One region of the Shewanella sp. DNRA4 genome, then DNA from elsewhere that is predicted to be linked to it. Evidence: predicted binding sites of a transcription regulator. Region 1 holds the regulator's gene; the other holds the start of a gene.

What was found. Region 1 encodes FliA, which starts transcription of late flagellar genes. Its sites were predicted from a motif close to CTAAAGNTNNNNNNNNNNNNGCCGATA; they were not measured.
Region 2: the regulator FliA is predicted to act here: its motif matches at 10,564-10,590, upstream of pomA (flagellar motor protein PomA).

The regions. Positions count from the first base shown of each region.
Region 1 covers NZ_JABAIP010000008.1:72,464-86,523, reverse strand. The annotation lists gene flhB (flagellar biosynthesis protein FlhB) at 1-403, shown strand, start outside; partial or broken gene flhA (flagellar biosynthesis protein FlhA) at 1,014-3,113, shown strand; gene flhF (flagellar biosynthesis protein FlhF) at 3,125-4,504, shown strand; gene HG547_RS10250 (MinD/ParA family protein) at 4,509-5,390, shown strand; gene HG547_RS10245 (RNA polymerase sigma factor FliA) at 5,383-6,096, shown strand; gene cheY (chemotaxis response regulator CheY) at 6,144-6,527, shown strand; gene HG547_RS10235 (protein phosphatase CheZ) at 6,541-7,278, shown strand; gene HG547_RS10230 (chemotaxis protein CheA) at 7,294-9,597, shown strand; gene HG547_RS10225 (chemotaxis response regulator protein-glutamate methylesterase) at 9,618-10,742, shown strand; gene HG547_RS10220 (membrane anchored protein in chemotaxis locus) at 10,780-11,274, shown strand; gene HG547_RS10215 (ParA family protein) at 11,341-12,132, shown strand; gene HG547_RS10210 (chemotaxis protein CheW) at 12,116-13,096, shown strand; gene HG547_RS10205 (chemotaxis protein CheW) at 13,104-13,598, shown strand; gene HG547_RS10200 (DUF2802 domain-containing protein) at 13,746-14,060, shown strand, end outside.
Region 2 covers NZ_JABAIP010000002.1:376,862-393,453, forward strand. The annotation lists gene HG547_RS03585 ((Fe-S)-binding protein) at 1-135, opposite strand, end outside; gene HG547_RS03590 (FAD-binding and (Fe-S)-binding domain-containing protein) at 437-3,241, opposite strand; gene HG547_RS03595 (L-lactate permease) at 3,308-4,951, opposite strand; gene nadK (NAD(+) kinase) at 5,703-6,581, opposite strand; gene grpE (nucleotide exchange factor GrpE) at 6,681-7,301, shown strand; gene dxs (1-deoxy-D-xylulose-5-phosphate synthase) at 7,421-9,289, opposite strand; gene ispA ((2E,6E)-farnesyl diphosphate synthase) at 9,311-10,192, opposite strand; gene xseB (exodeoxyribonuclease VII small subunit) at 10,195-10,434, opposite strand; gene pomA (flagellar motor protein PomA) at 10,749-11,516, shown strand; gene HG547_RS03630 (flagellar motor protein MotB) at 11,520-12,440, shown strand; gene thiI (tRNA uracil 4-sulfurtransferase ThiI) at 12,657-14,111, shown strand; gene HG547_RS03640 (hypothetical protein) at 14,242-14,475, opposite strand; gene HG547_RS03645 (transcriptional regulator GcvA) at 14,652-15,563, shown strand; gene HG547_RS03650 (alpha/beta fold hydrolase) at 15,544-16,209, shown strand; gene HG547_RS03655 (DUF423 domain-containing protein) at 16,303-16,592, shown strand, end outside.

The DNA.
Region 1 (14,060 bases):
AGTCCGCCAAATGCAGCGTGAATTAGCGCAGCGACGCATGATGGCCGAAGTTCCCAATGCGGATGTGATTGTGGTGAACCCTGAGCACTATGCAGTGGCGATAAAATATGATGTTAAGCGCTCTGCAGCACCTTTTGTGATTGCTAAGGGCGTCGATGAGGTTGCCTTTAAAATTCGTGAGGTAGCAAGGGCGCATAATATAGCCATCGTTACTGCACCACCACTTGCGCGGGCGATTTACCATACCACTAAACTTGATCAACAAGTCCCCGAAGGCCTATTTACCGCGGTAGCACAGGTACTCGCTTATGTATTCCAGTTAAGGCAGTATCAAAAAGGGCGTGGCCGCAAACCTATCCCTATCCCCGTTAATCAACCTATTCCTGAAGATCTGAAGTACTAGGGCGTGTTGACGTTTCAGGGTTATTTTTGCAGCAGTTTGGCTGGCTTTTATGCAAGGCAAAGTCCGTGCAGTGTAGTTATTCTACATAAACGGACGATAACGCGGCAGAAAAGCCAGCCAAATACTGCCCGAAGGGTTTGTCTGGCAAGCCTTTGCTCTTACTTTCTGTCATAAGAGCCGCTCGTCATTTGAGTAGAATAACTACACATCATTCCTCGTTTCGCGAGCACGTGCTTGCCAGAGCGAACAAAATTTAATCTCGTAACGTCAACACGCTCTAGGAACGATAGATGTTTCAGTATTATTTTTGCAGCCAAATGCAGCCAAATGCAGCCAAATGCAGCCATCAGGAATCGTCTTGTAAGCCCTTACTCTTACTTTCTGTCATAAAAGCTGCTCGTCATTTGAGTAAGACAACCACACATCTTTCTTCGTTTCGCGCCAGAATGAACAAAATATAATCTTGAAATCTCAACAAGTCCTAGTAACGAGTAAATAGTGCTCTAACGTAAAGTTAGCTAGCTACATATTAGCTTCACTACCTGATTGTTAGTTGTTGGCGTGCTTTTTGCTTTTAGGCTGTTATACGTCAAAGTTTAGGTATCTGTGAATGGATGTTAAAGCCTCCCTAGGCCAAGTAAAACAGTTGAAGCTAAGCTCTTTTAAGGGCATAGGTACGCCAGCACTAGTGCTTGCAGCATTGGCGATGATTGTACTGCCAATTCCCCCGTTTCTACTCGACATCTTATTTTCCTTTAACATTGCTTTAGCCTTGATTGTGCTTTTGGTCGCGATTTACACCGATAGACCTTTAGACTTTGCTGCCTTTCCAACCGTTTTATTAGTTGCGACACTGCTTCGACTTGCACTTAACGTGGCATCGACCCGTGTGGTATTACTCGAAGGTCACAACGGTGGTGATGCGGCGGGTAAGGTGATTGAGGCCTTTGGCTCCGTAGTGATTGGTGGTAACTATGCCGTTGGTCTAGTTGTATTTATCATTCTGATTATTATCAACTTTGCTGTTGTTACCAAAGGTGCTGGCCGGATTGCTGAGGTGAGTGCTCGCTTTACCTTAGATGCGATGCCCGGTAAGCAAATGGCAATTGATGCTGACTTAAATGCGGGCATTATTAATCAAGATCAAGCCAGAACCAGACGGGCTGAAGTCACCCGCGAAGCTGACTTCTATGGCGCAATGGACGGTGCGTCTAAGTTCGTTAAGGGCGATGCTATCGCGGGTATCATGATTTTAGTGATCAACATTCTCGGTGGTTTTATTATCGGGATTGTTCAGCATGGTTTGACATTCTCTCAAGCGGTTGAAATTTAAACCCTCTTAACAATAGGTGACGGGTTAGTCGCCCAAATCCCAGGCTTATTACTGTCAATTGCTGCGGCATTGATGGTAACTCGCCAAAATGAATCTGGCGATATGGGTCAGATGTTGATGAGTCAGATGTTTGACAGTCATAAATCGCTAGGGATTGCTGCTGGCGTATTGTTCGTTATGGGGATTGTGCCTGGAATGCCGCACATGGCGTTTTTAAGTTTCGCCGTTTTAACGGGATGTGCGGCTTATTTTATATTTAAACGTAATGAGGCTAAACGTGCCAAAGCCCTCGAACAAGTCAAAACGGGCCCAACGGAAAGAGCTGAAAGAGAGCCTAAGGAACTTAGCTGGGACGATGTGCATCATGTTGACACTATCGGTCTTGAAGTGGGTTACCGTTTAATCCCCTTAGTCGATAAAGGTCAAGGTGGAGAATTACTCAGCCGGATCAAGGGCGTACGTAAAAAGCTTTCGCAAGAATTGGGATTCTTGGTTCCTGCGGTTCACATACGTGACAATTTAGACCTTTCGCCTAATGCCTATCGTATTTCTCTTATGGGCGTTGTTGTGGGTGAGGCGGATATTCGCCATGACTGCGAGCTCGCCATTAATCCAGGACAAGTGTACGGTAAGTTAGATGGCATTGAGACCCGTGACCCTGCCTTTGGTCTAGAAGCCGTGTGGATTGCCCCCGAACTGCGTGAACATGCCCAAACCTTAGGGTATACCGTGGTGGATGCCGCGACGGTAGTGGCAACTCATATCAGCCAAATATTGACGAATAATGCAGCAAAACTTTTAGGCTACGAAGAAGTGCAACAACTGATGGATATGCTTGCTAAACACTCGCCTAAGTTGGTGGATGGCTTTATTCCTGATGTGATGCCGCTCGGAAATGTCGTAAAAGTGATGCAAAACCTATTAAATGAAGGAGTTTCTGTCAGAGACTTGCGTACCATAGTGCAAACTTTGTTAGAATACGGCACTAAGAGTAACGATACTGAAGTGTTAACAGCGGCGGTGCGTATCGCATTGAAGCGCATGATCGTTCAAGAGATCTCTGGCCCTGAACTCGAAATCCCTGTCATAACTTTGGCGCCAGAGTTGGAACAGATGTTGCATCAATCAATGCAAGCAACGGGTGGCGATGGCCCCAATATCGAGCCAGGTCTTGCGGAGCGTATGCAACAATCCTTAGCGGATGCCGCTCAAAAGCAAGAAATGGTCGGACAGCCTGCCATTTTGCTAACGTCTGGTATGTTACGTGCGACCCTGTCTCGCTTTGTTAAATATACTATTCCTAATCTCAGAGTGATTTCTTACCAAGAAATCCCCGATGAAAAGCAAATACGCATCGTATCTGCCGTCGGCCAGTAGAGGACGCATAAGTGAAGATTAAACGTTTTTTTGCCAAAGACATGCGTGCTGCACTGGCCCAAGTGAAGGACACGCTCGGCTCCGATGCGGTGATTATGTCCAATAAAAAGGTGAACGGCGGTATTGAGATTGTCGCTGCCGTTGACTACGACGAGCCAAAAGCGAAAGCGCCTGCTGCCACTCCGACCTTTATGGATGTGAGTGATGACTTAGTTTCGCTCGGCGCCAAAGCGCCGATCCGCGCTGAAACTAAGCTAAAACCCTCGGCGCCAGCGGACTCACTCCAAGCCTTGCTTGAGAAGCAACAAAATCGTTTAAACCAACAACTCACGCATCAACAACAAGATGCTGAGCTTCCTGCATGGGCTAAAGGATTACAAGCCACCGCAGCTGCGCCTAAAGCTGAGCGCCGTGATATGGGCAATCCCTTCGATAAAAAGTCACAGAGTTCGCAAAAGCAAAATGCCGATCTTGAAGCCATGCGCGACGAGTTATCATCCTTACGTAATTTGTTGACCCATCAGGTTTCAGCATTGATGACTGAGCATAAAAAGCGTATCGACCCTGTCGGTGCCATGCTGGAGTCAAAGTTGTTGGAGGCCGAGTTTTCACCAGCGGTGGCAAACAAATTAGCTGCGCTGAGCCAACACTATACTCCTGCAGAATTAGTTCGTGCACTGCCGCAAAGTCTTGCTAATATGCTTGATAATCAAGGTGATGATATTGTTAAGCAAGGCGGTGTTGTGGCATTAGTTGGTCCCACTGGTGTGGGGAAAACCACTTCCTTGGCTAAACTGGCCGCACGCTTTGCTGCTCACCATGGTGCTGACCAAGTGGCATTGATTACCACAGATCATTATCGTATTGGCGCCTATGAGCAATTGGCCACCTATGGCAAAATCATGGGCTGCCCAGTCAAACAAGCCCATGACCTTGCTGAACTAGAGCAAATTCTGTATCAGTTTAGAAATCGCAAGCTAGTATTGATAGATACCGCGGGTATGGGCCAACGAGATATGCGGCTTTACCAGCAACTTGATAATTTAACTGCAAATAGCAGAATACCTATCCGCAGTTATCTGGTACTGTCTGCCACAGGACAGCGCCGCGTGCTGCAAGATGCTGTAAATCACTTTAAACGCATTCCCTTATCTGGTGTTGTACTCACCAAACTTGATGAATCTGTGTCGTTAGCGGGCGCATTAAGTGTGTTGATCCAAAGTGGATTGCCATTAAGTTATGTTACGGATGGGCAGCGAGTGCCCGAAGATATGAAAGTTGCTGATACTTTGATGCTCGCTGAGCAAGCATTAGCGGCCTTAGAAAACACAGAACAACAATCGTTACCAGACACAGCGTGGTCAGATAATATGACCTGTGCATTTGAGTAGAGTTATGACCCTGGATCAAGCAAGTGGTTTACGTATGATGAATCAACCCTATAACGAAAAAGTGAAAGTAATCGCGGTTACGGGTGGTAAAGGTGGTGTGGGTAAAACCAGCGTATCCATCAATACTGCCGTAGCATTAGCCGAGAAGGGCAAGCGTGTCTTAGTGCTTGATGCTGACCTTGGCTTAGCAAACGTCGATGTCATGTTAGGGATCCGTGCTGAACGTAACCTTTCCCATGTATTGTCTGGCGATGCTGAGTTAGATGACATTATTGTCCGGGGGCCTAAAGGTATTGGGATTGTGCCAGCCACATCGGGTACTCAGGGAATGGTAGAGCTAAGTCCTGCGCAACATGCGGGCTTAATTCGTGCTTTCAGTGAGATGCGCACCCAGTTTGATATTCTCATCGTGGATACTGCCGCGGGGATTTCTGACATGGTACTCAGTTTCTCCCGTGCGTCACAGGATGTGTTGGTTGTTGTTTGTGACGAACCAACGTCTATTACTGACGCCTATGCATTAATCAAAATCCTCAGCCGTGAACACGGCGTCTTCCGCTTTAAAATTGTTGCAAATATGGTGCGTAGTTTACGCGAAGGTATGGAATTGTTTGCTAAACTCAGTAAAGTGACCGACAGATTCTTGGACGTGGCACTTGAATTAGTTGCGACCATTCCATTTGATGAAAATTTGCGTAAATCGGTTCGCAAGCAAAAGTTAGTGGTTGAAGCTTATCCTAAGTCTCCCGCTGCAATTGCTTACCAAGGCCTAGCGAATAAAATTATGAGCTGGCCAGTACCCCAGCAACCTGGTGGGCATTTGGAGTTTTTCGTTGAGCGCTTAGTTCAACGACCAGATTTTCAAGAGGAAAAAACGAGTGAATAAAGCCGCAGCGTATACTTGTTTAGACAATAAAACGTCAATCGTTGAACAGTATGCACCGTTGGTTAAAAGAATTGCACATCACTTGCTCGCCAGATTACCTGCCTCTGTGCAGTTAGATGACCTGCTACAGGCGGGGATGATGGGATTATTAGAAGCATCATCTAAGTTTGATGGCGGTAAAGGTGCAAAGTTTGAAACCTTCGCCGGCATAAGGATCCGTGGCGCCATGTTGGATGAAATCCGCCGTGGCGATTGGGTTCCTCGTTCTGTCCACCGAAATAATCGTCGAGTTGCCCAAGCTATTGATGAATTAGAGCAAGTGCTAGGTCGTGATGCGCGCGACACAGAAATTGCAGAAAAACTTGATATGACGCTCGATGAGTACCATCATATTCTTAACGATGTTTCTGTTGGTAAAATCATAGGGATAGAAGACTTAGGCGTATCACAGGATATACTCACTACAAGTGATGATATTAGCGATGGTACGTTTGAGGTCTTGGCAGAAACCCAGTTTCATTCTGCACTTGTTGAGGCGATAAAATTATTGCCCGAAAGGGACGCGCTAGTGCTATCGTTATACTACGATGAAGCATTGAATTTAAAAGAGATTGGCGCCATTCTTGAGGTAAGCGAGTCGCGTGTTAGCCAGATATTAAGTCAGGCAATGTTGCGACTCAAAGGCAAACTCAAGCATTGGACATAAGTATAATTATTAATTGAGCACTGAATGTCAGCTCACCGGAGGAAACCTTGGACAAGAATATGAAGATTCTCATCGTTGATGACTTTTCGACAATGAGACGTATCATCAAGAACTTGTTGCGAGACTTGGGCTTTAACAACACCCAGGAAGCGGACGATGGCTCAACCGCCTTGCCAATGTTGCAAAAAGGCGATTTTGATTTTGTCGTTACAGACTGGAATATGCCAGGCATGCAGGGGATCGATTTACTTAAAGCCATTAGGGCCGATGACTCCTTGAAGCATCTACCGGTATTAATGGTCACTGCCGAGGCAAAACGTGAACAAATTATTGCTGCTGCACAAGCGGGTGTGAATGGGTATGTGGTAAAGCCTTTTACCGCAGCAACATTGAAAGAGAAGCTAGATAAAATATTTGAACGACTCGCTTAAGCAGGGATGAGCTATGAAGTCACATACATCAGGGCTCATCACGCTCGAGCATGCTCAGCGTTTAGTCGAACTGTTAAGCGCGAATGAACAAAATCAAGCTGATGATTTATTAAGAGAACTGGCAGCTCCTCTTCAGAGGGAACTTTTTGATGAGGTAGGCAAACTCACTCGCCAATTGCATAGCGCTCTTATGGATTTCCAAATCGATAATCGGTTAGTTGAGTTAGCAAATACAGAAATACCCGATGCTAAGGAACGGCTAAGTTATGTCATTGACATGACTGAACAAGCTGCAAATAAGACTATGGATGCTGTTGAGGAGTGCTTGCCGTTAGCGAATGCATTAACCGCGAACATCCAACAAGTGATGCCATCGTGGGACAAATTAATGCGTCGTGAAATTGCCCTCAGTGATTTTAAGGTGCTTTGCCATAACGTTCAGCATTTGATGTCGCGAAGTGAATTGGACTCAAACCGATTACGCGAATTGCTCAACCAAATATTGATGGCGCAGGATTTTCAAGACCTGACTGGACAAATGATCCGCAGGGTAATCGATCTAGTGATGGAAGTTGAAAGTAATCTGGTGTCTATGCTGACGGTGTTTGGTGAGCAGCCAATGATTGAGAGTCAGATTACTCAGAAAAATAATATTGAAGCTGAAGGGCCGATAATGAATGCCGAGCTTCGTCAAGATGTAGTAACAGGTCAAGACGAAGTGGATGATCTGCTATCGAGTCTGGGTTTCTAACTGGGAGTCAATTTGATGGCCTTTGATGTAGATGAAGAGATACTCCAGGACTTTTTAATCGAGGCGGGGGAAATATTAGAGTTGCTTCAAGAGCAGCTTGTTGCCCTTGAGAATAATCCTGATGATACTGACTTGCTAAATGCCATTTTTAGGGGGTTTCACACCGTAAAGGGCGGCGCAGGTTTCCTAAGTTTGACTCCCATGGTTGATGTCTGCCATGAGGCAGAAAACACATTCGATTTATTGCGTACTGGCAAGCGCAGTGTCACAGCAGAATTAATGGATATTATTCTTCAGGCTGTTGATGCAATTAACACCATGTTTGCTCAAACCCAGCAGGGAGAGCAACAAGATCCTGCTGATGCTGCATTACTTGCAAAATTAAAGTTACTTAGTTCTGGTGAGCCTCTGCCGTCAGAATTAGGACAAACTGCGTCAGAGCCTGAATCTATTGCTGAGCCCGAACCCGAGCCCGTTATTGAAACTGTTGTTGACGTTGTCGCAGTTGAAGAGATGCCTGTTGAGGCTGTGAGTTCTTCAAACTCAAGTATTGATGAGATTAATGAAGCGGAGTTTGAGGCTTTGCTTGATGCACTGCACGGTAGTGGAAAAGGTCCCGGTGTGACTAACACTACTAATGCTGATGTTGTGGCAGCGCCCACTGCGTCAATTCCCTCTGTATCAAATACAGCCAAGCCCAAAGTACAACAAGCTACCAGCTCGGGTGATGATATCACTGACGATGAGTTTGAAGCCCTGCTTGATGAGCTTCATGGTTCAGGAAAATTTAATGGCAAAGTAGATACACCTATATCACCTCAGCCTAAGGTTGAAACTGTTGCTGTACCAGTGTCAACACCAACTGCTGTTGCTGTCGATTCAGACGAAATTACTGACGATGAATTTGAGCGTTTACTCGACGAACTTCATGGAAAAGGTGGGGCACCAGCCAAAGCTGTTGCAAAAGTGGAATCTGCGAAACCGACTCCCACTCCTGCCACATCTGCTGCGGCTCCTGCTGTGCCTAAAGCCAGTGTTACTCCGGTAACCCCTCCAGCGGTTAAACCTCAGGCCGAAGTTGCGCTCGCCGAGAAGGCTCCTGTTAAAGCGGCCGCTGCCGCATCAGCAAATGTTCCTCAAGGTGAAACGACCGTTCGCGTAGATACTGCACGACTCGACCAAATCATGAATATGGTGGGAGAGCTAGTATTAGTACGTAACCGTTTGGTGAGTTTGGGCATTAGTCGTGATGACGAAGAGATGTCTAAGGCACTCGCGAATCTAGATTTAGTGACTGCTGATTTGCAAGGCGCGGTCATGAAAACCCGTATGCAGCCAATTAAAAAGGTTTTTGGCCGTTTCCCTCGCGTTGTTCGTGATTTAGCCCGTACGCTCAATAAAGAAATTGATTTAGTGTTGGTCGGTGAAGAAACTGACCTTGATAAAAACTTGGTTGAGGCGCTGGCGGATCCTTTAGTGCACTTGGTTCGTAACTCGGTCGACCATGGTATTGAAATGCCAAATGACCGTGAAGCCTCAGGTAAACCTAGGACGGGGACGATTACTCTATCGGCAAGCCAAGAGGGTGACCATATTCTGCTAAAAATCGAAGATGACGGCGCAGGTATGGATCCCGAAAAGTTAAAACAGATTGCCATTAAACGTGGCGTGCTGGATGAAGATTCCGCTGCGCGTATGACGGACAACGAAGCTTATAACTTGATCTTTGCCCCAGGCTTTTCAACCAAGGTCGAGATTTCAGATATCTCTGGTCGTGGCGTGGGAATGGACGTGGTTAAAACCCGTATCACCCAACTCAACGGTACTGTGCATATTGACTCGATGAAAGGCAAAGGCACCATACTTGAGATTAAAGTGCCGTTAACCTTGGCAATTATGCCAACGCTTATGGTTGATGTTGCGAAACAAGTTTTTGCATTACCTTTATCCAGTGTTAATGAGATTTTTCATCTCGATCTTACCAAAACCAATATTGTTGACGGACAACTCACTGTCATCGTTCGCAACAAGGCCGTGCCGCTCTTCTATCTAGAGCATTGGTTGCATCGAAATAAAACTACCTTCAAACATGGTGACAAGAAACATGGTCATGTTGTGATAGTGCAGTTAGGTATGATGCAGATCGGTTTTGTTGTGGATGCACTGATTGGCCAAGAAGAGGTGGTGATTAAGCCACTGGGAGCCTTGTTGCACGGTACGCCAGGTATGGCTGGGGCAACGATTACATCCGATGGTGGTATTGCGCTTATCTTGGATGTTCCTGGGCTATTAAAGCATTATGCGAAAAATAAAAGTTAGTTCCCAAGTTAAGGAATGGAATGGCCATTAAAGTATTAGTCGTTGATGACTCAAGCTTTTTTAGACGACGTGTTAGTGAAATAGTCAATCAAGATCCTGAACTGGAAGTGATCGCGACGGCTGCTAACGGGGCTGAAGCGGTGAAGATGGCTGCTGAGCTTAATCCCCAAGTAATCACTATGGACATTGAAATGCCTGTCATGGACGGTATCACCGCCGTCCGTGAAATCATGGCAAAGTGTCCAACCCCGATTCTGATGTTTTCATCATTAACCCATGATGGCGCTAAGGCCACCTTAGACGCCCTAGATGCGGGTGCGTTAGATTTTTTACCTAAACGTTTTGAAGATATCGCGACCAATAAAGATGAAGCGATTTTGTTATTGCAGCAAAGAGTCAAGGCTCTTGGTCGTCGTCGAATTTTCCGTCCAGTGGCGCGTCCTAGCGTTGCCCCAATTACCCCAAGACCAAGCTCTGGCTCGGTATTAGGGAATGTGGCCACTCCTGTTCAAAGTGCACCTGCGCCAGTGCGTACGTCACCTGTATCGTCTATTCGTGCTAGTGGTAAGCAATACAAATTATTGTTAATCGGTACGTCGACGGGGGGGCCTGTCGCCTTACAGAAAATTTTGACTCAGTTTCCCGCAAATTATCCGCATCCTATTTTGCTGATCCAACACATGCCAGCCGCTTTTACCCCAGCATTTGCAAATCGTTTAAATGGTTTATGTAAAATCGAGGTAAAAGAAGCGGCAAATGGCGATATTTTGCGTCCAGGTTGTGCGTATCTAGCGCCAGGTGGAATGCAGATGATGGTAGAGCGTACAGGCGTCACAGGCCGAATAAAAGTGCTCGCCGGTAGTGCTGAAATGAATTATAAGCCTTGTGTCGATATCACTTTTGCTTCAGCCTCAAAAGCCTACGGTGGAGATGTGCTTGCTGTAGTGTTAACTGGAATGGGAGCTGACGGCCGAGAAGGAGCACGCATGCTTAAAGCTGCCGGTGCGACCATTTGGGCGCAGGATGAAGCGAGTTGCGTCGTTTATGGCATGCCTCAAGCAGTGGCCAGTGCGGGAATTGCCACTCAATCCATTTCACTGGAGCACATGGCTGAATCGATTTTAAAAGAGTCTGCACGTGGCTAGTAGCAAGTCACAGATAAGCACAAATATTGTGCTTATTATGGTGCTAATGATGATGACGATAGTTTGTCTTGGTGCCTTAAGTTTCGATTATCATCGAAAAAACATAAAATTGCTTGCTGATGTTAAACGCTTAGCATCGACCCAAGTCGTGCTCATGGTGCCTGATGAACAAGCTAAGGTCATTGCTGATTGGCTTGCCACACACCCAGAACAAACTAAGGCTATGCTAAAAATGGTTGCGCCTGGTGAACATAATGCGGTGACTCTTGGGCCTGAAATGCCAGCGGCGGATGGTAATAATATTCCGCCTTTACTTGAAAAAGTGCCTGAGATGGATAAACAACAGTTATCCTCTCAGTCACCTGCTGAATCATCAGTCTCTTTGCGTTTGCAAAATGAAGCAGCATTGACAACAGAGGTTCGACAGGAGTCGACTCAAGTTCCTGTGGTGATTTCGGAAAATGCCGACGGTGTTAAGGTGATAAGTCTGCCTAACGGTGGCATAAGAGTCACGACAAGGGAAGAAGAGTAACGTGGTGGGCCGCGTAATCATTCCACTTGTAAATGGCACAGAATCAACATTTAAGAGGTCAGTGCTTTGAAAGTCTGGACCATAGCGAATCAAAAAGGTGGGGTCGGTAAAACCACTTCGGTAGCAAGTTTAGCGGGAGCACTCGCTAAACGGGGTAAGCGCGTCTTGATGATTGATACCGATCCTCATGCTTCACTCGGTTACTACCTTGGGGTTGACTCAGAAGAGGTGCCCGGTTCTCTTTTTGATGTATTTGTTGCGCACAATCATCTTACAAAAGAGCTGGTTAAATCGCATATCGTACCAACTTTGGTGGATGGTTTAGATTTATTACCGTCGACTATGGCGCTAGCAACACTGGATAGAGCTTTAGGCCATCAAGAAGGCATGGGACTTGTCTTACGTAATTTGCTTGCCCTTGTTGCTGATGAATATGATGTTGCCATCGTCGACTGCCCGCCTGTCTTAGGTGTGCTGATGGTGAATGCGTTAGCCGCAAGCCAACATATTGTCATTCCTGTGCAAACAGAGTTCTTAGCGATTAAAGGGCTTGAGCGCATGGTCAAAACTATGGAAATCATGGGGCGGTCAAAGAAGACTCGTTACAGTTATACCGTAGTCCCAACCATGTTTGATAAGCGTACTAAGGCATCTCCTGCTGCGTTGCAGGTGTTGAGTGAACAGTATGGTGAGAGTCTATGGCGTGATGTTATTCCTGTAGATACTAAGTTTAGAGATGCAAGTTTAGCGCATTTACCCGCCTCCCATTATGCAAGCGGTTGTCGTGGTGTGAAGGCCTATGAAAGATTATTAGATTTTCTTTTAGCTGGGGAGTTTGGCCATGTCAAAATCGGTTGATGAAACTGTTTTTGATTTTTTTGAATTATTATTGCACGAAGATGATAGTGCCTTTGGTGCTTCCCCAATTAAATCTCAAGAAAATGTTGCGACCGCTTTTGATAGCAGTAAAAAAACGGAAACTCAGCAGCTCAATAATGCCATTTTGGCAGAGCATGAGCGGTCTAAAGCGGATGTTAAAGCTACTCTAGAACCTGAAGTACAACCTATTCGGGCAAAAAGCATTGTTACTGTCTCCTCTAAGGAGAGTGCTGAGCCGTTAGTGAATAAACAGTCGCTAGAACGACTGCTTGCGCCAGTGCTAAAAGCGGAAGCTACAGTTGTTGATAAGCCAACGGAGGTTATCGAGCAACCTTTACCAGCACCCAAGCAACCTGTAGTAATAACGGTAGCTGATGTCGATGAGACTGCGAATGTTGCGCCGACGCAAGTCGATAACTTATCGACTGTGCCCGACACTCAAGTCGGCTTTGCGCCTCCAAGTGTGACAAAAGATCTGCAAGAAGTACTCGATGATGAGTTTCAAGTACTATTCTTTAAGGTAGCTGGGTTGACGTTAGCGGTTCCATTAGTCAGTCTCGGTGGTATCGTCAAAGTAGAACGGATTAATCATATTATTGGCCGTCCTTCTTGGTTCCTTGGTGTACAAACTCATCGAGAAGAACAGTTAAATCTAGTGGATACCTGTGCATGGGTTATGCCAGAAAAATACACAGATAAACTGGCGCAATCGGTAAATTATCAATATCTTGTATTATTAGAGGGCAGTAATTGGGGATTAGCTTGTGAGTCCCTGCTTAATGCAGTAAAAATTACCAAATCGCAAGTAAATTGGCGCAGCAAAGCTGGGAAACGTCCTTGGCTAGCTGGTGTGGTTAAAGAACAAATGTGTGGCATTTTGCACGTACAAGCCTTAGTTGAAATGCTTGATGCGGGTTTAGGCTGTCAGGACTCCATTGGTTGAGGTAAACATGAAAGATACAAGAAATGTCGCAGCCGTGGCTGCAAGTAAAGATGATGCAGTATTGCAATGGGTTACCTTTAAGTTAGACAACGAAACTTATGGTATTAATGTCATGCAAGTGCAAGAAGTGCTGCGTTACACCGAAATTGCTCCCGTACCTGGTGCACCACACTATGTTTTAGGGATTATTAATTTACGCGGTAATGTGGTTACTGTTATTGATACCCGATCACGTTTTGGGTTGCAATCAGCGGAAGTGGATGATTCGACACGTATCGTGATCATCGAGGCAGAAAAACAAGTCATTGGTATTTTGGTCGATAGTGTTGCTGAAGTCGTTTACTTACGCCGTTCTGAAATTGATAACGCGCCTAACGTTGGTACAGAAGAGAGTGCGAAGTTTATTCAAGGCGTCAGCAATCGTGATAATGAGTTATTGATCTTAGTTGATTTAGACAAACTATTATCTGATGAAGAGTGGGCTGAGTTAAATCAACTCTAAATATTCATCGGAGGCGGCAGATAGTGTCTATCTGCCGCTTTGCTTTTTGTTATGCGAACGGTTCGTTTGGCTTTAATTTACTCTTTTAGAATGCCACTTGATGAGTCGGTGCTAATTTCAGCTGATTGTGATGCGTAGGGATGATGAATGGGCGATGAATTTTTAATCGCAGCCTTAGTTTATGTGATTGCGTGTTTAGGTTTAGTTCTTTACCTTCAGAAACAATTAAGTAAGTTGCGCAGTAAAGTTGAAGCGTTAACCGTATTAGTGAAAGAGGGCGATCGTCAGCGCGAGGGCTTTAAGCGTGAAATGCAGGAGCTTCGAAGCGGTACTATTGGTATGGGACGTCGTGTGATTGAGCTTGAAAAACGCTTACATCAACAATCTGAACGCATTGAAGAATCTACTCAACAGGATCCCCAAGCAAAGCTTTATACGCGTGCGATGAAGATGGTGGCTCTC
Region 2 (16,592 bases), on a different contig from region 1:
CGGTTGGCCACAGCAAGTTTGGCCTGCGGGTAGAATCACTTGGTGTCCGAGTTTTTCCAGTAATTCCAGAGTGGCAATGGCCACATCCGGCATCATTTGGTTAACAAGACACGGGATGAAAAGGGCGATTTTCATTGTGCTTTCTCTTTCTTGTTAGTGAACGACATTGCCTTGCATTGTGGCCCCAAAGTCCACACAAATGCTAAGGTAGTTGATCCAATATAGGCTTATCTAAAGTAAATAAGTAGCCCTAATTTAGTAAATGATCTACTAGATTTTTGCAAAAATGAGAAGTTTTTAACAATATGATTTTAAATGATTAATTTGGTTTTTATTTTAAGATTTATTTCGTTAACTTTGCGGAGTTGTCGATAAATGAGAATAGTTTTCTTCTAAAGAAAAACGGGGCTATCTTTAGCCCCGTTTGGTCAGTGTGTTAGCGACTGCACTCTTCAAGCAGATACGCTAAGTGGCGGTAGGAAATACCACTGTGTTGGGTCAAACCGACCTCGCACATACGGTTGGCGTAATAGCCTTCTTTAACCTCAACTGGGATTAACTTCTTAATATTGCGCAGGGCGCTGGCGTTGATTTCTGGCTTATATAAACCTTTTTCACCGGCGTATCCACAACATTCAATACCCGCGGGTTTGAGCACTTGCGCCGAGCAAGCATTGGCAATTGCTTGCATCTTAGGCTCTAACTTCATCTTGCGAGCACTACAACCTAAGTGCAAAGCAACATTGACCTTTTTGTTGATGGTCAGCTTGTCCAGCAGCTTGTCGTGCATAAACTCAACTAGATCCGTTATTTGTACCTTTGGGTTACCCGTGAGGGTGCGATAAGTACAAGATAAGGCATCGACTAACACTGGGATCTTGCCGCCATTGCTCATCTTGCTGAGCACATCGATAAGCTCCTGGCGTTTGGCGTCGGCGTTTTTAAAGTCGCCCTTTGATTCCCACATTTGGCCGCAACATAAATCGCGGGTCTTTTCTGGCGTGATAACGTTATAACCCGCGCGCTCTAGTAGGGTTACAACCACTTCTGGCAAGGTGCGATTATCGGGATCCTTAGGTGTTGGACCAAAGGTCCGGCCACCACAGGCTGGGAAGTAAACTACAGTTTCTTGGCCTGCTTTGGCGGGTGACGGTTTAGGCAGTTTGCCGCCTTTGGGGAAGTCCGGATTCCAGTAGGGCACTTCTTTAGAAATCAGCCGACCCGTTTTCATCAGCGCATTAGTAATGCCATCGCCGGTGATTTTATGGATAACGCCAAGTACATCAAAGCCCGTACTGATCACTTGGTTTACCGCGCCAAAATGCTTGGCTTGGAAATCCAATACTTTTTGCTCTGTGGTGCTGATATAAGGTGTACGTAGTTTACGGACTAACTGACCCATGCTGTTATCGACTGGACAGGCGATAGTACAAAGCTGACAGGCGGCGCAGGTATCAATCACATCGTATTTTGCATCGGCGCGCATTTTAGCGGCCGCAGCTTTATCACCGGACTGCTCTAAGCGTTCGATTTCACGCAGAGTAGCGATACGTTGACGTGGCGAGAAGTTAAGTGCTGATGTTGGGCAGGTTTTTTCGCAGAAGCCACATTCAATACATCTATCAACAAAATCATCGACAACAGGGCAGGGCTTAATATTTTTAACGTGGACGTTCGCATCATCGTTAAGAATAACGCCTGGGTTTAGAATACCCTGAGGATCAAATAGTTGTTTGATGCTCTTCATCAAAGTGTAAGCATCTTGTCCCCATTCTTTTTCAACAAACGGTGCCACAGCGCGGCCGGTGCCATGCTCAGCTTTCATGGATCCGTTGTACTTGTTAATCACCATATCGGCAATATCGTCCATAAAGGCATGGAAGCGGTCAATATCGGCTTGAGTGGAGAAGGTAGGAGTAATAATGAAGTGGAAGTTACCTGCTAGCGCGTGGCCATAAATACAGCCTTCAGGGTAACCATGTTTATGGAAAAGCTCAGTGATATCGTGAGCTGCTGCGGCTAGATGTTCAAGCTCAAAGGCCACGTCTTCGATGATAACTGAGGTTCCTTTTGGACGCTCGCCACCGACAATGGGGAAAAGCCCTTTACGCATCGCCCAGTACTTGTCGTAAACCGCGGGATTGGTACTGAATTCCATCGGACGGATGAAGTCAAAACCAGCCAGTTTGGTACTGACATCTTGGGTATAGCGTTCGAGCGTTTGAGCATCATCCGCACGGGATTCAATCAATAGAATCGCGGATAACGCAGGCAGTTCCGACAACCAATCTGGCATGCCTGGCTTGCCTGTTACCGCTTTAATGGATGGCCAGTCAAGGAGTTCGGCAGCAGAAACACTTTCACCATTAATCAGCGGAATGGCGCGTGCAGCATCTTCCATATTATGGAATACAGCCATGGCTGAGGCTTTAAATTTAGCTTCATTTACAGTGTGATAAGTGACTTCATTAATGAAAGCTAACGTACCTTCCATCCCGACCATTAAGTGGTTAATGATGTCAAATGGGTCGGTAAAATCGATTAAGGAGTTAATACCGTAGCCAGTGGTATTTTTGATGGAATACTTTTTACGAATGCGCTCGGCTAATACGGTGTTATGGCGTGTCAGATGGGAGAGCTCGCTCAGATCTTGCAGTAATTTTCCGTGGGTCTTAGCAAACTCAGCCTTAGATTTTTCACAGCCAGTATCGAGTTCAGTGCCATCGGCAAATAACAGTTTTGCCGATGCGATGGTTTGGTAACTGTTTTGAGCAGTACCACAGCACATGCCTGAAGCGTTGTTAGCAACAATTCCGCCAATTTTTGCCGAAGCAATCGTCGCTGGATCGGGGCCGATTTTGCGATTCAGTGGCGCTAGCACAGCATTCGCGTCTGAACCAATAACGGCGGCACCTAAGGTAATTTGTTTTGCATCGCTACTGACTTCAATCTTTCTAAAACCATCATGGCCAAGGATAAGTAGTATCCCTTCACCAATCGCTTGGCCAGATAAACTGGTGCCTGCTGCTCTAAATGTGACGGGCGCATTATGCTTGCGGGCAACGGCTAAGGTGAGTTTTACCTGTTCTAAGGTCTCGGCATGGACAACAACTTCGGGCACGATTCTGAAGTAGCTGGCATCGGTAGACCAAGCAAAACGACGGACGGGATCATCCGTCACCGGACGATCACCTAATTGTGTTCTGAGATCATTGATGACCTCTTTGTAGTTAATCGACATAACATCACTCTCTTTATCTTATAGAAGAAAGTCGAAGTCACTCGGCGTGACTTCGAACAAGATGGATTAGAAGCCACCCCAAAGTGTTGCGATAGTGCCTGCAAGTAAGGCGTAGCCAAGGGCAACAGGCATGGTTTTACGAATAATTTCCGACTCTCTACCCGCCATACCTACTACAGTTGCAGCGGCAACCACGTTCATTACGCACATCATGTTACCGGCGTTTGCACCGATACCTTGCAGTGCCAATATCAGCGTATGGTTCATGCCAACATTATCAGCCACACTGTATTGCAGGCTTGAGAACATCATGTTTGAGAACGTCGCTGAACCTGACAGGAAGGCACCAAAAATCCCCACGATAGGCGCCATCCATGCCCATACTGCGCCCATTGAATGGCCCAACATATCGGCTAAGGCCACTGGCATAGAGGCTAGTCCAGCACCATTAGCACCTGAGTTTAAGAAGATTTTCACCATAGGTACTGAAGCACCTAATGAAATAATCGTCGGTAACATTGATTTGCATGAAACACCGATGGATTGCTTAATCGCAGGACTTTTCATTTTGAACAGGAAGAAACCGATAATACACACTGCGACGAAGAAGGCGCCAGGGGCGTATAAGGTTGCAAAGCTCGCTTTAAGCTCAGTACCCATAAGGCCTGTCCAGCTAATGTTGAAACTCGATAACCAAGCTTTCAGTGGCGTGACTGTACGAGATAACACTAACAGCGCAGCCATGATGATATAAGGTGTCCAGGCGGCAATTTGTGAAAACTGGGCTTTCGCTTCGATCTTCACACCTTCTTGGTTGTCATTCTCTGCGAAATCATTCCAAGGTGTTTTAGGCAGTAGGTAGCCCTTACGCGCAACAGGGATCACCAGTGCCATACCGATTAATGCACCAATAACCGATGGGAATTCAGGGCCTGCAAGGTAGTTAATAATCCAGGCGGGGACAGTAAAGGCAAGACCTGCGAAAATCGCAAATTTCCAAATGGCTAAGCCTTCTTTAAAGGATTTATTGCGGCCAAAGAACCCGGTCAGCATCGTCACCATAACCAGTGGAATTAATGAACCTGTGATTAAGTCGATAGTGATCATATGCATTACGATATATCGAGCATAACCTGCATAGGTTCCACCATGGGCAGCAAACTGCTCAGCAGCCATACTTACACCACCTTGGATAAGACCCTGTTCCATCCCAAAGAGCACGGGTAAACCAATTGCCCCAAATGATACGCAGGCTGAGTCGGCAATTAAGGCTACTACGGCGGCGGCGACAGGAGGTACTCCCAGTAATACCAGCAGTGGCGCGCCAATGGCGGCTGGCGTACCAAAGCCAGCACTACCTTCGATAAAGGCGCCGAATAACCAACAAATAATAATCACCTGTACACGGGCATCGGCACTGATGTTAGTGAAGCCTGCTCGGATAGTATCCATTGCACCTGAATATTTCAGAGTATTAAGTAGGAATACCGCACCGAAGATGATGGTTAATGGCGTGATCGCTGACAGCAGTCCTTCAAGAACGGATGCGGCCAATAGAGTGGTATCCATTTGCCAAATAAATACGGCGGCGATGGCCGTAACTACCATGGAAATGGGCATAGCTTTTGACGCGGGCATTCTCAGTAATACAAGAAAGATCATTACACTGAGCACTGGCGTCAAGCTGGCGAGGAGTTGGAGTATTGTCATGCTTGCCTCTACATAAAGTGGTCTGTCTTATTTTTTATAGGAATCTTATTGGTGCTTCGATATCAGAACTTATGGTGGATAAATCAGCAGTATTCACTACTAATAATCACTGTTACGACATTCTGTGGTGTGTACTAGACGCTATTCGGGGTTGAACTTATATGATCTAGATCATTTTGACTGCTGTATGAAATGCTAATTTACAGTGCTGCGGGAGGCTTCTCTCATAGGATTTCTTCAACTGTGACCAATGTCACTTAAAGAGTGGTTTGTATATTCCTATGCTCAGTAATTAATTTAACTTGTATGCTTTTTAGTTATAAAAAATCAGATCTTCACTAAATTAGCGATCAGTATTGCAATTAACTGATCCATTTATTTCATTAATGGGCACTTAATGAATTTTTAAGACAATATTAAGGTGTGATCTATGTCACTCAGATTCTTATTAAAAGGAACGGTGGTTTTTAATGATTTATTTTAAATATATGATTTTTATTATTTTATATCATTTTTAGACTGAGATTTTTAGCGTGATGTAGCTCACACTTTATCGGATGGGGAAATTGAGTGTGAGCAATGTCACTTTATGAAATATGAGTTAATCTGAAATTTAATAACGGTTAATAAAGCTGTTTACAGCAATGCAGCTGCACAACTCCATTTTGTTAACAACTATAGTCAGTCATTATCTCTATTTTTTTATGGTAGGTTGCTTGAGTTAAGCTTCGCATCATCTCATCGTACAAACTCAAAACAACTTACTGCCCCAGCCGAGTTTACTTCGCAACACATGGAAGTAATTATGGCCTTTAGGATGGATAAGCCTAAGTTGCTCAGAGCTGCGGCGCACGATGATCTCATCGCCGGGTAATACCGCTAAATGCACATGGCCATCACAGCTAACCTCAAGGTTTTCGCCATTTTCAGGGGAAACCACCATCTTAATGGTGCTGCAAGCATCGACCACGATAGGGCGGCATGACAAGGTGTGTGGAAACATCGGGACTAAAATTAATGCCTGTAAATTGGGGGTGAGAATCGCCCCACCTGCTGACAGTGCATAGGCGGTTGATCCCGTGGGAGTGGAAACTATCATGCCATCGGCGCGTTGGCTGTACATGAATTGATTGTCAATATAGACCTCAAATTCAATCATGTGAGCGATCTTACCCGGATGCAGCACCGCTTCATTCACCGCGGTATTACTGGCTTTTAGCTGTCCATGGCGATAGACCTCTGCCTCAAGTAAAAAACGGTGCTCGGTATCAAACTCACCATCGAGCACTTTAGCGAGCGCCTCTTCGAATGCATCCGGCGGTAAATCCGTTAAAAAGCCAAGGTTGCCACGGTTTACACCAATCACGCCCACATCGAAGCGTGCCAGTACTCTGGCGGCGCCGAGCATATTGCCATCACCGCCAACGACTATCGCTAAATCACAACGCTCGCCAATCTCTAATAAATCAACCGCCACAATTTGTGGGCCTAACTCAGTTGCTACCCGCTCTTCTACGAGGACTTCATAACCTTGCATTGTCAGCCAGTGGTGCAGACGTTTGAGGGTTTGATTTGTCCCTGGATGATGCGGCTTACCAATTAGGCCAATGGTGTGGAACTTTGTGGTCATATTTATGCTAGATCTGGCCTTAGGCCTTGAAACGTCAAAATTGATCCCCATAATATGCCCAGAGTATTTAGAAACAAAGCATTTTTAGCTGGAGTGAAAATGAGCAACGAGTCGATTAAAGCAGAACAGGATCTGATCCAAGAGGGTGTAGAGTCTGAAGTTTCTACCGAAGAAGCAAGTCTGATTGATGAGCTTACCCAAGCCAATTTCCGTATTGAAGAGCTGGAACAGTTACTCGCTGACGCTTTGGCGAAAGTTGATGAGCAAAAAGATTCAGTAATACGTGCAGCTGCCGAAGTGGATAACATTCGTCGTCGTGCTGCGATGGATGTAGAGAAAGCCAATAAGTTTGCTCTGGAAAAATTTGCCAACGAATTGCTGCCAGTGATAGACAATATGGAGCGAGCGCTGCAAGGTACTAATCCGCAGGATGAAACCACTAAAGCTATCTATGAAGGTGTTGAGTTAACACAAAAGAGTTTGTTGACCGCTGTGGCGAAATTTGGTGTAAAACAAATTGATCCTCAAGGACAAGCCTTCAACCCTGATCAACATCAAGCGATTGGTATGCAACCAAGTGCTGAATTCCCAGCCAATACTGTGATGTTAGTGATGCAAAAAGGCTATGAACTGAATAGCCGTTTATTGCGCCCAGCCATGGTGATGGTGTCTCAAGGTGGCCCTAGCCAAGAGTCTGCTTCGATTGATATTGAAGCGTAAGCGATAAAACGTTAAACCAATAAAAAGGACTGCAGATGCAGTCCTTTTTAGTTTAAAAATTTTATTGTAAGTTAATCAGTAGCTTATTTTTCATAAACTGGGAGCAAGCTCCCTTGAGCTTAATTGGCGAGATAGGCATTAATCTGCGCTAACATGCCTTCGGCATCGAGTTGTAAGTCATGGATCACTTCTTCTGGTGATCCATGTTTAATAAACTCATCGGGCAAGCCAATTTGTAGTACAGGTTTAGGCATTTTAAGCTTTTGCAGAAGCTCTAGCACACCTGAGCCAGCGCCGCCCATAATGGCGTTTTCTTCCACTGTAACTAGCACATCGTGGGTTTGCGCCATCTCTTTCACTAAATCCACATCCAGCGGTTTCACAAAGCGCATATCGACCACTGTTGCATCTAAACTCTCTGCGGCAGTGAGTGCTGCGGCTAAGGTAGTCCCGAAGTTAAGCATCGCGATACGTTTGCCTAAACGCTTAATCACCCCTTTACCAATTGGCAGCGCCGTCATGGCTTCAACTTGAGTTGCACCTGTTGCACTACCTCTTGGATAGCGTACTGCGCTTGGGCCTGCATCATAGCAATACCCGGTATACAGCATCTGGCGACATTCATTTTCATCCGATGGCGCCATAATCACCATATTTGGGATACAGCGCATAAAGCTTAAATCGAACGCCCCTTGATGGGTTGGGCCGTCGGCACCGACAATACCTCCACGGTCAATCGCAAATAGTACGGGTAAACGCTGCAATGCGACATCGTGGATCAGCTGATCATAGCCGCGTTGCAAGAAGGTCGAATAGATTGCGACCACAGGTTTATAGCCCTCACAGGCAAACCCTGCACCTAAGGTCACCGCATGTTGCTCGGCAATGGCTGCATCAAAATATTGTTTTGGGAAGCGCTGCGAGAACTCCACCATACCCGACCCTTCACGCATGGCAGGGGTAATGCCTAAGACTTTTTCATCCTGCTCAGCGATATCACATAACCATTTACCAAACACTTGAGAGAAGGTTGGTAGTCCCGGCTTAGTCGCTGGCTTCTTAAATTGTGATGGGTCAAATTTAGGGACTGCGTGCCAGCCGATAGGATCTTTCTCGGCTGGTTCATAGCCACGACCTTTTTTGGTCATAATGTGTAGCACTTGTGGCCCCTTTAGATTGCGCATATTGCGCAGGGTTTCCACTAGGGCATCGACATCGTGGCCATCAATAGGGCCGATATAGTTAAAGCCTAACTCTTCAAACAGTGTGCCAGGAACCACCATGCCTTTGAGGTGTTCTTCGGTGCGCTTGGCCATTTCTTTGATAACAGGCATGCCCTTGAGTACTTTCTTGCTGCTTTCACGAATCGTGGTGTAGAAGCGGCCTGACATCAATTGGGCTAAGTGATTGTTGAGTGCGCCGACATTTTCTGAAATCGACATTTCATTATCGTTTAGCACCATCAGCATATCATTGTGCAAATCACCCGCGTGGTTCATTGCCTCGAACACCATGCCGCCTGTCATTGCACCATCGCCAATCACGGCAACCACTTTACGGCCTGCCTGTTCTTTTTCGGCGGCAACGGCCATGGCTAATGCGGCACTGATGGAGGTGCCTGAGTGTCCTACGCTAAAGGTGTCATATTCACTTTCTTCCCGCCAAGGGAAGGGGTGTAAACCGTTCTTTTGCCTAATGGTGTGCATTCTATCACGGCGACCAGTGAGGATTTTATGGGGATAGGCTTGGTGACCAACATCCCAAATCAAACGGTCAAACGGGGTGTTATAGACATAATGCAGGGCAACAGTCAGCTCGACAGTGCCAAGCCCTGAGGCAAAATGTCCGCTGGACATGCCAACGGACTTAAGAAGGAACTCCCGCAACTCATCGGCCAATTGGGGTAATAGGGCCTGTGGAAGCTGGCGGAGTTCATTAGGTGTGTTGGCCTGTGCCAACACCGGAAACTGAGAAATGTCCAAACTCATAGCGAGATACTTCGTCTCTTTTTATATTCTTCGCTCAATAATATAGCGGGCGAAGTCTGCAATTAACTGGCTATTGTATGGCAATTTAGCCAGCGCTGATAGTGCCTCTTGGATCAGTTGCGCGGCGGTATCTTTTGCGCCTTGCAGTCCAAGTAGTTGCGGAAAAGTACTCTTATTTGACTCGGCATCTGAGCCTTGAGGTTTGCCGAGTTCTTCCGTGGTGGCAATAATGTCCAGAATATCGTCTTGGACTTGGAAGGCAAGTCCTACGGCATGGGCAAATTCCATCATAGTCTGATATTGATCTTTTGGCGCGTTCGCGGCGATCAAGGCTAACTCAACGGCGCAGCTGATCAGCGCCCCTGTTTTCATATTATGCAGTTGAGTTAATGCTTTAAGATCAATGTGCTTATCGGTGGAGGCTAAGTCGATGGCTTGACCGCCGCACATCCCCCGATAACCAGAGGCTTTTGCCAATGCTCTGACCATAGCGATATGTTGCTCGCTGGTAATCCCTGGCACGGCTTCAGTCACAATCTCAAAAGCTAAAGTTTGTAGTGCATCCCCAGCAAGAATTGCGGTGGCTTCATCGAAAGCGATATGCACTGTGGGTTGACCACGGCGAAGTGCATCATCATCCATAGCGGGTAAATCGTCATGGATTAACGAATAGGCGTGGATGCATTCAATCGCGGCGGCGCAGGCATCGAGTTTTTCAAGTGCTACGCCAAACATTTGCCCGACACTGTAAACCAAGAAGGGACGAATGCGTTTTCCCCCTAAAAGGGCGCCATGGGTCATCGCGGCTTTTAACTGAGGAGCTGTATCTTCGAGTGTACTAAAACGTTGTTTTAATTGGTTATCAACTCGTAGTTGATATTCTTTTATTGCATTGACTAACACGCTTATTCGCCCTCAACGGCATAGGGAGAGAGGGGCGCATTTTCATCCTGCTTGAGTAAAATGGCCACTTTTTGCTGAGCTTGTTCAAGTTTTGCCTGGCTGTTACGCACCAGATTGATGCCTCGTTCAAATTGTTTTAACGCATCATCGAGAGAGACATCGCCCTGCTCTAACTCAGCAACGATGCGCTCGAGTTCACCAAGGGATTCTTCAAAACTGAGATTTTCGGGTTTCTTTGCCACGTTAATAATTCCTTTGAAAGAGCGGACACAAGGTATATCAGGGCGGCTCAAGGGTCAAATTCAGTCGATGGATATTTGCTCGATAGCACGCTTTGTTGCTGAATTTTTTTCAGAAAATAGAAATTGCCGCTAAACTTGCTTAGAGCTTGTCCGATAAATGACAATAGTAGCATTATGCTTATAATCATCTTAAGACATCATAAAATAAGGCTTGGGTTAAGACCAAAGTGTTAACCGTTGACGGATGACATTTAGTGTTATTTTGCCAATAGAGTCAGTATCATGTCGTTTATACAGAATATTGAGGAGCCGTTGTGGATTTAGCTACAGTTATTGGACTAGTCGGGAGCTTTGGTTTTATCCTTTGGGCCATGGTAACCAGCGGCGGCATTGCAATTTTTATCGATATTCCTTCCGTCTTTATCGTGTTTGGTGGCTCCTTCTTTGTCGTGATGATGAAATTCAATTTAAAACAGTTTTTAGGTGCGGTAAAAATCGCAGTAAAAGCCTTTATGTTTAAAATTGATAAACCTGAAGATCTTATTGAACAATCAGTGACGATGGCTGATGCGGCGCGTAAAGGTGGATTTCTTGCTCTTGAAGAAGCACAAATTTCCAACAGTTTTATGCAAAAAGCCGTCGATATGTTAGTGGATGGTCATGACGGTGAGGTGGTACGTGCCGCGCTTGAAAAAGATATCGCCCTCACCGAAGAGCGCCATCGCAACGGCATCGCCATTTTCCGGGCTTTTGGTGATGTAGGACCCGCGATGGGGATGATTGGTACCCTAGTGGGCTTGGTGGCGATGTTATCCAATATGTCGGACCCGAAATCGATTGGCCCTTCAATGGCGGTTGCGTTGTTAACTACCCTATATGGTGCGGTAGTGGCTAACATGGTGTGTATTCCTATCGCCGATAAATTAAGCCTTAGAATGGGTGAGGAAATGCTAAACCGTAACTTGATTATGGATGCGGTATTGGCGATTCAAGATGGCCAAAACCCTCGAGTAATTGAAGGCTTTTTGAAGAACTATCTTGCTGAAAAACAGCGGAAAATCGATACAACGGACGGAGAGTAGCCCATGGCTAAGTGCAACTGTCCACCGCCCGGAGCACCACTCTGGTTGGCAACATTTGCCGATTTGATGTCCCTCTTGATGTGTTTCTTCGTGTTGCTGCTGTCATTCTCCGAAATGGATGTGATGAAGTTTAAGCAGATTGCAGGTTCGATGAAGTATGCATTTGGGGTACAAAACAAAGTCGAAGTCAAAGATATTCCTAAGGGGACGTCTGTGATTGCCCTCGAGTTCCGTCCTGGTCGTCCCGATCCCACGCCGATTGAGATCATCAACCAACAAACCAATGAAATGACCGAACCCACGTTGGATTTCCAAGCGGGGGAAGATGATAGTGCGGGTGGGGTACAACAACAGAACGGTTCGCAGCGAGGTGGCGAAGCAACGGCTACAGCCCAAGAAACCGCAGATGCAGTGAAGGCCGAGGCTGCGGCAGCGCAGGATAAGATTAATCAGCAAGTGAAAAAAATGGCGCAGGAGCTCAATAAAGAGATCACCGATGGGGCGATTGAAATTGAGTCACTTGGACAGCAAATTATTATTCGCATCCGTGAAAAAGGTTCATTTGCCTCAGGCTCTGGTTTCCTACAACCGCGATTTAAACCAGTGGTGCGTTCGGTGGGGGAGTTGCTCAAAGATGTGCCGGGAATTATCACCGTATCGGGTTACACCGACGATATGCAGATAAGTGATGAGCTCTATAGCTCAAACTGGGATCTCTCCAGTAAACGTGCTGTAGCTGTGGCTGATGTGTTATTGCAGGTCAAGGGTTTTGATCCTAAACGGATGAAAGTGGTCGGTATGGCCTCAAATAATCCAATTGTTTTAAATGATTCGCCTGAAAATCGCGCGCGAAATCGTCGAGTTGAGATTGCGATTGAACAAGGTAAAGCAAAAGAATCCGAAGAAATTCAAGTAGGTAAATAGCTTTTAATCCAAATCAGTTATTTGATAAAAACGCCGTGACTTGCTCACGGCTTTTTTATTTGGGCTTTTTTGACTATAAGTTCAACTGTGCGTAAGCGCACGCCACGAGCAGCCCTAGTGTGGAAACAGGTGCGCCAATCGCCGTGAGTTTGTTATAATCCGGCGATTATTCTTTTAACCAATTTTGCTGTTGCCAAAATTGCCCGCGGAAATCCCATGAAGTTTATTGTAAAGCTGTACCCAGAAATCATGATGAAGAGTAAGCCTGTGCGCATGCGCTTCACTAAAATGCTTGAAACCAACATCCGTAACGTGCTCAAAAAAGTTGATGAAGATGCTAAAGTGCAACGTCAATGGGACCGTATTTGGGTAAAGGTGCCAAATGATAAACCTGAATTAGCTCAGGCCTTTGGTGAGCGTTTAGCTTGTATCCCTGGGATCGCCCACGTAGTGCAAGTGGATGAATACAGCTTTACCTCTGTGGATGATATTTATCAGCAAGTGTTGCCCGTTTATCGCGACCAAATTGCCGGCAAAACCTTCTGTGTACGCGTCAAGCGCACTGGTAATCACGATTTTAACTCTATTGAAGTAGAGCGTTATGTCGGTGGTGGCTTAAACCAGTTTACCGATGCGATTGGCGTGCGCTTAAAGAACCCCGAAGTCACTGTTAACCTCGAAATCGAGGGCGATAAACTGTATATGGTGACTAAGCGTATCGAAGGCTTAGGCGGTTTCCCAATGGCAACGCAGGAAGATGTGTTGTCGTTAATTTCGGGCGGTTTTGACTCGGGCGTATCGAGTTATCAATTTATTAAGAAGGGCGCTCGTACCCATTACTGTTTCTTCAACCTAGGCGGCGCGCAGCATGAGATTGGCGTTAAGCAGGTTGCTTACCATTTGTGGAAAACCTATGGTGAATCCCACAAGGTGAAGTTTGTGTCCGTGCCGTTTGAGCCTGTGGTGGCCGAGATTTTAGAGAAAATCGACAATGGTCAAATGGGCGTGGTGCTCAAACGGATGATGATGCGCACCGCGGCACGTATTGCCGAGCGTATGGGCATTCAGGCGATTGTGACTGGTGAAAGCTTGGGTCAAGTGTCGAGCCAAACCTTAACCAACTTAAACGTGATTGATCGTTGCACCGATATGTTGATTTTGCGTCCGCTGATCACTATGGATAAGCAAGATATTATCAATGAATGCCGTCGTATCGGCACCGAAGATTTTGCTAAGTCTATGCCGGAATATTGCGGGGTGATTTCACAAAAGCCGACTGTTAAAGCGGTACTGGCTAAGGTGGAAGCGGAAGAGACGAAATTCTCTGAGGATTTGATTGACCGTATCGTAGAGCAAGCCGTGGCCATTGATATCCGGGAGATAGCAGAACAAATGAATACCCGTATCACTGAAACTGAGACCGTTGTTGCTATCGACACCAATGAAGTGGTGATTGATATTCGCGCCCCAGAGGAAGAAGAGAATAAACCGCTGGAGATTGAAGGCGTGGAAATCAAGCGCATTCCTTTCTTCAAATTAGCGACTCAGTTTGCCGATCTCGATAAGCAAAAGACTTACCTGCTGTACTGTGAGCGTGGCGTGATGAGTAAATTACAGGCACTTTACCTGATTGAGCAAGGTTATCACAATGTTAAGGTTTACCGCCCTTAAGCGATAGCCAGCAAAGCGTATGCAAGGTCAAACCTCAGGTTTGACCTTGATATGCAGCAATCTACGGGATTACGAATACAAAAAAGCCGCATTGGAATGCGGCTTTTATGTTATTGCGAAGCAGTGCAATTTACTCGGTTTTGACCACTTGCTGTGCTGGTAACACCTCATCGGCAATCAATAAGGTGGGATCTTGCAGCGCTTCTTGGTGCATTTTTTCCATCGTTGCCGTCAGTTCGGCATTGATACTTGTTTGTAAATCACTGGTGTCGATAATAATTTCGGCATTGATAACATTAGCGTAGACATTGGCACTGAGTGCGCTGACTAACACTAACGCAAAAGCAGATTTTAAATTGAACATAGTCGCCTCCGGGCTGACAAAGTATTGCTGTCAGACATTCCCATCACCCGTTCGAGATTGTCCAACTCATGTGTTTCGTTGGCGCAAAATTTAATCAAAAACGCTGGCCTTTACAAACGATTAAATGTAACAATACGGATTAGAAAAACTAATTAAAAATTGAGATAGAGATCACTATGTCAAGACGCTTACCACCACTGAATGCGGTTAAAGCATTTGAGGCCGCCGCACGGCATTTGAGCTTTACTCGAGCGGCTGAAGAATTGTTTGTGACTCAGGCTGCGGTGAGTCATCAAATTAAAGCGCTGGAAGACTTTCTCGGATTAAAATTATTTCGCCGAAAAAATCGTTCACTGCTGCTAACCGAGGAAGGCCAGAGTTATTTTCTCGATATTAAGGACATCTTTATTCAATTGGCTGATGCGACCGATAGGCTGCTCGCACGTAGTGCTATTGGTTCGTTGACCGTGAGCATGTCGCCAAGCTTTGCGATTCAGTGGCTGGTGCCGCGTCTGTCCAAGTTTAGTGAAAAGAATCCTGATATTGACGTACGGATCAAGGCGGTGGACACAGAGGCCAGTTCCTTAACTGACGATGTTGATGTCGCGATCTATTATGGTTTAGGCAATTGGCCTGGGCTGCGGGCCGATAAACTTCGCAATGAAGTGCTTATTCCTGTGTGTTCACCCATGCTGTTAAATGGCCCTAAGCCGCTGTCAAAGCCGGAAGATTTAAAACACCATACATTGCTACACGATATGAGTCGCCACGATTGGCAGGCGTGGTTTAGACAATGCGGTATTACCGATATCAATGTTAACCAAGGTCCAATTTTCAGTCATTCTTCCCTCGTCTTGCAGGCAGCGGCTCATGGTCAAGGTGTGGCGTTAGGTTATAGCGTGTTGGCTCGGCCCGATATTAAGGCGGGACGACTGGTATGCCCATTTCAAGAAGTGCTAGTGAGCAAAGATGCTTACTACCTCGTTTGCCAACAGAATCATGCCGAGCTGGGTAAAGTGGTCGCGTTTCGTGAGTGGATGTTAGATATGTTTGCCGAGGAGTCACGCAGTGAGTTGTTGCCCGGATAATCCGTTGGTAAATGTTGCACTAAGTGCCCATGTGTTAGAAGGTGAACCCTCAGAGATCTTGATTTTATTTGCGCATGGCGCGGGAGCGAATCGAGACTCAGACTTTATGTGCCAAATGGCCGCAGGTCTTGTCGACAAGGGCTTTCAAGTGATACGTTTTAATTTTCCCTACATGCAGGCTAATGCCATGGATGGTAAAAAGCGACCGCCAGACAGGGCACCAAAGCTGCTTGCCTGTTTTAGCGAGATGCTCGATGTGGCGCACGCTCAGCCTAAGGTTAAGCGGGTGGTCTTGATGGGCAAATCCATGGGCGGACGCATGGCGGCGTTACTGGCTTGTGATAGCGTACAAGCCAGCCGTATCGATAGGGTTATTTGTTTAGGTTATCCCTTTATTCCGCTTAAGGGCGGTGAGCCTAGGTTGGAACCCCTGAACGACTGCCAAGTGCCCGTGTTAGTGCTGCAAGGGGAGCGGGATAAGTTTGGCGGCAAGATACAAATCCCCACTTGGCCACTTAACAGTAATATTCAAATTGAATACTTAGCCGATGGGGATCATAGTTTTGTCCCAAGAAAGTCGTCAGGTACGACTGAAGCGGCTAACCTTGCACTGGCTGTTGATTTATCAGCAAAATTTATTGGCTAATGTTTCTTCTTGATATGACGTAAAGTGCTCAGAGTCTGGATTAACGGCTCGGGCGTCATCCGTTGTAAAGCCTATTGGTTTTTGGAGGTTAAAATGCGTAAAGGATTGTTGTTACTCGCCGCGGTAAGCGGATTTTTTGCGGTCGCGCTAGGTGCTTTTGGTGCCCACGGTTTAAAAGCCGTTGCGCCCCCTGAGTTGATTGAAGTGTTTAATCTTGGGGTGCAATACCACTTCTACCATACCTTTGCCTTGATTGTGGTGGCTTTTGCGGGGCAGTGGTTAACCTCACGTTTACTCGATTGGGCGGCGTATTTATTTATTGCGGGTATAGTGCTGTTTTCTGGGTCGCTCTACGGTTTGGCGCTGGTCGGCAGCAAATGGTT